Roseateles amylovorans: one gene and its partner. The protein of the gene in region 1 interacts with the protein of each later gene in a pairwise test. Links are inferred from orthologs where the notes say so. Each region holds a gene or a part of one and is shown on either strand. Other genes may lie near its edges. The genes, in order: N4261_RS00365 and N4261_RS24310.

Region 1 (3,193 bases):
TCGAGTTCCATCGCGTCGCGAACGACGTCCTCGGTCAGCGTGTCGACGCATTCCTGCAGGAAGCGATAGGCGAAGCCCCGCAGATAGTGGCCGCGCTTGAGCGCGATGCGGGTGGTGTTGGCCGGGAAGAGGTGGCTCGCATCCAACAGGGAGAGTCCGGGATCACGTGCCGGCTCGAAGGCCATCGCCGCGATGATCCCCACGCCCAGACCCACCTGCACGTAGGTCTTGATGACGTCGGCATCGAGTGCGGACATCACGATGTCGGGCGCCAGGCCCGCCGCGGCGAAGCTCGCATCGATGCGCGCGCGGCCGGTGTAGCCCTCGTGATAGGTGATCAGCGGCTGTTCGGCCAGGGTTTCCAGCGTGAGCGGACGGCCTTCCAGTGCATGGCCTTTCGGCACCACCACCGAGTGGTGCCAGGCATAGAAGGGGAAGGTGACGAACGCATCGTCCTTGCCCAGCGCTTCGGTGGCGATGCCGATGTCCGCCTCGCCCGATTGCAGCAGTGAGACGATCTCCGCCGGGCTGCCCTGATGCAGCACCAGATGGACCCGCGGATAGGCCGCCTTGAAGCGCGCCACGATCTGCGGCAGCGCATAACGCGCCTGGGTGTGCGTTGTGGCGATGGTGAGCTGGCCGCGGTCGGCGCCGGAGAACTGCTCGGCCAGGCGTTTGATGTTGCGCACGTCCTGAAGCATGCGGTCGACGACGACCGCCAGCTCCTTGCCTGGCTCGGTGAGTCCCAGCAGACGTTTGCCACGGCGCTGGAAGAGCTCGACGCCGAGCTCGTCTTCCAGGTCCTTGATGTGCTTGCTGACACCGGACTGCGAGGTGAACAGCGCCGCTGCCACGTCGGTCAGGTTGAAGTTCTGTTGCACCGCCTCGCGGACGATGCGCAATTGCTGAAGATTCATTGGCCCCCCTACCGGCTGCGCCGGCCCCCCGAGGGGGCGAGCCGGGGACTGGCGGAGCCAGATCGCCCGTGCTCCGCTGGACGGGTCGCCTGGCCAGGCCAGGGCTCCTCGGTGCACGGGAAGAGCGCGCGCGGTCGACGCTGTATCTGGCGCTGTATCAGGTGATTGAGCTGTGAGGCCGCAGACACGGTTCGGCTCATGCCGCCTGGGTGGCGAAGAGGCTCAGGCGCGAGGCCTGGAGTCGCACTTGCTGGCCACTGGCCAGCTGCAGCGCTTCGGCCTGTTCGCGGCTCACTTCGGCTTCCAGGTGCTCGCCCTGAGGGCCGCGGAGTTCGATGCGGGCCGCCGCGCCGAAGCTCAGCACCCGCTCGACGGTCGCCGGCAAACCGGGCGCGTCCTGACTGAGCACGATGCGCAGCTCATGCGGACGCGCATAGGCCTGCACCAGTCCCTGCGGTTGCGCGGCACCGGCCAGGTCTTGCGCCAGCGTCTGTTCGCCGACGCGCACCACGCCGCCTTCGGAGCGTCCCTCGAAGCGGTTGACCGCGCCCAGGAAGCCATAGACGAAGGGCGTTGCCGGGCGTTCGTAGACCTCGGTGGGCGAACCCACCTGCTCGACGCGACCGTGGTCCATCAGCACCACCCGGTCGGCCACTTCCAGCGCTTCTTCCTGGTCGTGGGTCACAAAGACGCTGGTGATGTGCAGCTCGTCATGCAGCCGTCGCAGCCAGCGGCGCAATTCCTTGCGGACCTTGGCATCCAGCGCACCGAACGGTTCGTCCAGCAGCAGCACCCGCGGCTCCACCGCCAGCGCACGGGCCAGCGCAATGCGCTGACGCTGGCCGCCGGAGAGCTGCGGCGGATAGCGGTCGGCCAGCCAGTCCAGTTGCACCAGCTGCAGCAGCTCATGCACCTTGCGCTTGATCTCGGCTTCGGGCGGGCGGTGCTTGCGCGGCTTGACCCGCAGGCCGAAGGCCACGTTGTCGAACACCGTCATGTGGCGGAACAGCGCGTAATGCTGGAAGACGAAGCCGACCTCCCGCTCACGCACATGGGTGTCGGAGGCATCGGTGCCGTCCAGCAGCACCTGGCCGCGATCCGCCGTTTCCAGGCCGGCGATGATGCGCAGCAGGGTGGTCTTGCCGCAGCCCGAGGGGCCCAGCAGCGCGGTCAGTTCGCCGGTGGGAAAGTCCAGGCTGACATCCCCCAGCGCGGTGAAGGCGCCGAAGGACTTGTGGATGTTGCGGACTTGGATGCTCATGCTTGTTCCTTCATCACCGGGCGGACGAGGGGTCCACCGCGACGTCTTCAGTTCGTGGGTGCCGCGCGCTGGGCCTGCCATTCGACCAACTGCTTCAATCCCAGCGTGACCAGGGCCAGCAGGGCCAGCAGCGACGCGACCGCAAAGGCCGCCGCGAACTGGTACTCGTTGTAGAGGATCTCGACCTGCAGCGGCAGCGTGTTGGTCTGTCCGCGGATGTGGCCCGACACCACCGACACCGCGCCGAACTCGCCGAAGGCGCGGGCATTGCACAGGATCACCCCGTACAGCAGGCCCCACTTGATGTTGGGCAACGTCACATGCCAGAAGGTGCGCCAGCCGCTGGCGCCCAGCACGGTGGCAGCCTCTTCCTCATCACGGCCCTGGGCCTGCATCAGCGGGATCAGCTCGCGGGCCACGAATGGGAAGGTCACGAACACGGTGGCCAGCACAATGCCGGGCACGGCGAAGATGATCTTGACATCGTGCTCCTGCAGCCAGGGACCGAACCAGCCCTGCGCCCCGAAGATCAGCACATAGATCAGACCGGCCACCACGGGCGACACCGAGAACGGCAGGTCGATCAGGGTGATCAGCAACTGCTTGCCGCGGAAGTCATGCTTGGTGATGGCCCAGGCCGCCGACACGCCGAACACCACATTCAACGGCACCGAGATCACGGCGGCGGTCAAGGTCAGCTGGATGGCGGAGATGGCATCGGGTTCGACCAGCGCGGCCAGGTAGGTGTCCCAGCCTTTGCGCAACGCTTCACTGAAGACCGCCACCAGTGGCAGCACCAGGAACAGCGCGAAGAAGCCGAGTCCCAGCGTGAGCAGGGTCCAGCGCACCCAGCGACGCTCCGCGGTGGCCGGGTTGCCTTGGTAATGGCCGGCGCTTCGCGCGCGGCCCAGGGTTGCAGCAGATCCAGCCATGTCAGTCACTCGCTCCGGAAAGCGCAGGGGCGGCGTCGAAAGTCGACGTCGAAAGGAAATCCGTCGGACCTGGCGATGCGGTG
Region 2 (3,185 bases), 5.8 Mb from region 1 along the record:
TTCGATCGTGTGCCCATGGCGACGATGGCCGCGCCAGCCCCTGCCGCGCCGCCCGTGGCCGAGTTCAAGGTGGCGGTCACCGGCTCGCGGGCCGCGACGGTGAACTTCGATGCGAGCGTGTTCGAAGGTGAGTTCGGCGCCGAGTACGACCTGCCGCAGCCGGTCACCCTGATGGCCAATGGCGAGCGCTCCACCGTCAGCCTCGGGCGGGTCTCGATGGAAGCCAAGCTGCTGGCGCGGGTGCAGCCGCAGACCGAGGCGGCGGCCTATCTCGTGGCCGAGGTGCCGCGTCCGCAGGGCTCCTGGCCGAGCGGCCCGGTGCAGCTGTTTCGCGACAACAGCCTGATCGGACAGACGCCGCTGCAACTGGGCGACGACACCACCTGGTCGATTCCCTTCGGCCGTGACGACCGCTTGCGTGTGCGGGTGGAACCGGACAAGCGGGAGGGCGCCACCACCGGCCTGATCGGCTCACGCCGCGAGAGCGTCATCACCCGCCAGTGGCTGGTCGAGAACCTGCGCACCCGGCCGGTCACCTTGCAGGTGCTGGAGGCCGCGCCGGTGGCCGAGCATGAGGACATCCGTGTCCAGACCCAGTTCACCCCGGCGGTGACCCGTGCCGGTTGGCGCGATCAGCCCGGCATCCAGATGTGGGAACTGCCGCTGGCGCCCCAGCAGACGCAGCGATTCCAGGCGGTCTATCGCATCAGTGTGCCGAAGGAAGCGGTCGTTGATGGACTGCCTTGAGACGCAGCGGGCCGGAGCGGCCTGACGGACCGAGAGGCATTTGTCGACATGGCTTGGCAGGCTGATGGGCGCGATGGCTCGACGGTCTGCGGGCCTGACGGCGTGACGGTCCGAGGGTCCGACAGCCCGATGGCCTGACGGCCCGATGGCCCGATGGCCGCCGGGCCCGCCTTCGGCGAGCCCTTCCGTCTCAGCTCCGGACTTCGCCCTGACCCAGCACCACCCACTTCATCGACGTGAGCCCGTCCAGGCCGACGGGTCCACGGGCGTGGAACTTGTCGGTCGAGATGCCGATTTCCGCGCCCAGGCCGTATTCGAAGCCGTCGGCAAAGCGGGTGCTGGCATTGACCATCACGCTGGCGGAATCCACCTCGCGCAGGAAGCGCATCGCGTTCATGTGGTTGGTCGTCAGGATCGCATCGGTGTGATGGGAACCATGGCGATTGATGTGGGCGATGGCCTCGTCCAGGCTGTCCACCACCTTGATGCTGATGATCGGCGCCAGGTACTCGGTGTCCCAGTCCGCCTCGGTGGCGGCGCGGCGCAGGTCGCCGGGCACCTGGCTCAGCAGCGCCAGCGCGCGCGGGCAGGCGCGCATCTCCACACCCTTGGCCGAGAACACCATGCCGATGCGCGGCAGGAAACTTGCCGCCTGGGCTGCATGCACCAGCAGCGACTCGGTGGCATTGCAGGGGCTGTACTTCTGCGTCTTGGCGTTGTCGACCACGGTCACGGCCAGGTCGATGTCGACCTCCGCATCCACATAGCTGTGGCAATTGCCGTCCAGGTGCTTGATCACCGGCACCCGGGCCTCGCGGCTGATGCGCTCGATCAGGCCCTTGCCGCCGCGCGGAATGATCACGTCGACATGCGCCGGCATCGTGATCAGCAGGCCCACCGCGGCGCGGTCCACGGTGTTGATCAACTGCACGGCATCGCGCGGCAGGCCCGCGTCGTCCAGGCTGTCGCCGACCAGCGCCGCCAGAGCCAGGTTGCTGTGCAGCGCCTCGGAGCCGCCGCGCAGGATGCAGGCATTGCCGCTCTTGATCGCCAGCGAGGCGGCCTCGATGGTCACGTTCGGGCGGCTTTCGTAGATCATCCCGAACACGCCCAGCGGCACCCGCATCTGGCCGACGCTGATGCCGGTGGGCCGGCGCTTCACACCGGTGATCTCGCCGATGGGGTCCGGCATGGCGGCGATCTGCTCGCAGCCTTCGGCGACCGTGGCCAGCACCTTCGCATCCAGCCGCAACCGGTCCACCATCGGCGCCTCCAGCCCGGCCTCGCGGGCGGCGGCCAGGTCGCGCTCATTGGCCTCGGCCAGCACCGGGCCGGCCTCCCGCAGGCGGCGGGCCAGGGCCAGCAGGGCCTGGTTCTTGGCGGCGGTCGGCGCGGCGGCCATCAGCGTTGCGGCCCGGCGGGCCGATTCGCCGACGCCGGTCATGTAGGCGTTCAGATCGGTCATGCCGGCATTCTGAACCATCACCCCGACGGATGCGTGGAGTGGGGTTCGGCGCACCGGTCGGTCAGCCATCGCAAGGCGCCACGGCTGCCTTCGTGGGGGTCAGGCGGGCGGCCGTGGCCGACCATCGACCGCTGCTCAAAGCTGCTGGGGCGCTGCGCCTATGGGAATGGCGGAAGGCAGGCCTGCGGCGGGGCGATGCCGTGATGCCGTGATGCGGTGATGCGGTGACGCGGTGACGCGGATGCCACAGCGTTCGCGCCTGCCGCGACCGCCGCGCCGGCCCGGTCCGGTCTGGTCCAGAATCGGTGCATGGCGCTGCACACCTGGACCCTCTATCTGCTGACCGTCATCGGTCTGTCGCTCACCCCCGGCCCCAACAGCTTGCTGGTGCTGGCGCACGGGGCGATGCATGGGCATCGACGCACCCTGTGGACGGTGGCCGGCGGCGCGCTGGGTTTCACCTCGCTGATTGCGCTGTCGATGCTGGGCATCAGCGCGCTGCTGCAGACCGCCTCCAGCGCGCTGCTGGTGCTCAAGGTGATCGGCGGCGCCTATCTGATCTGGCTGGGCATTCAGCTCTGGCGAGCGCCGGCCATCAGGTTGGCGCCGAGTGCCGCCGGCGCGGCGCGGGCCTCGGCGCGGTCACTGTTCCGGCAGGGGCTGCTGTCGGCGATCTCCAATCCCAAGGTGCTGCTGTTCTACGGCGCCTTCTTGCCGCAGTTCATCGATCCGAACCGCGATCTGCTGCTGCAGTTCAGCCAACTCGCCGCCACCTTCGTGCTGGTCGAGGCGATGGTCGAGATCCTGATCGCCAGCCTGGCACACCGCGTGCGGCCGTGGCTGGAACGCAGTGGCCGTCGTTTCAACCAGGTCTGCGGCACGCTGTTCGCGTTGATGGGCGCCGCCTTGCCGATGACGCGCTGACGGGTGATGCGCTGGCGAGAGATGCGCTGACGAGTGATGCGCTGACGTG

What was found.
Region 2: the proteins of N4261_RS00365 (region 1) and N4261_RS24310 interact in binary tests that used the Escherichia coli proteins (3 or more experiments, as listed by UniProt). The link is inferred for Roseateles amylovorans from one-to-one orthologs.

The regions. Positions count from the first base shown.
Region 1 is NZ_CP104562.2:84,633-87,825, reverse strand. The notes cover bases 147-3,025. They hold N4261_RS00365 (sulfate/molybdate ABC transporter ATP-binding protein), read right to left. Parts: upstream 2,179-3,025; coding sequence 1,114-2,178; downstream 147-1,113. Other genes in these bases: cysW (sulfate ABC transporter permease subunit CysW), read right to left, coding at 2,226-3,025; N4261_RS00370 (CysB family HTH-type transcriptional regulator), read right to left, coding at 147-917. In the rest of the region: more of N4261_RS00370, read right to left, coding at 1-146; more of cysW, read right to left, coding at 3,026-3,110. UniProt on the Escherichia coli protein: Part of the ABC transporter complex CysAWTP involved in sulfate/thiosulfate import. Responsible for energy coupling to the transport system.
Region 2 is NZ_CP104562.2:5,877,886-5,881,070, reverse strand. Bases 76-2,946 are described here. They hold N4261_RS24310 (glutamate-5-semialdehyde dehydrogenase), read right to left. Parts: upstream 2,213-2,946; coding sequence 938-2,212; downstream 76-937. Other genes in these bases: N4261_RS24305 (LysE family translocator), read left to right, coding at 2,522-2,946; N4261_RS24315 (DUF4139 domain-containing protein), read left to right, coding at 76-747. Outside these bases: more of N4261_RS24315, read left to right, coding at 1-75; more of N4261_RS24305, read left to right, coding at 2,947-3,136. UniProt on the Escherichia coli protein: Catalyzes the NADPH-dependent reduction of L-glutamate 5-phosphate into L-glutamate 5-semialdehyde and phosphate. The product spontaneously undergoes cyclization to form 1-pyrroline-5-carboxylate.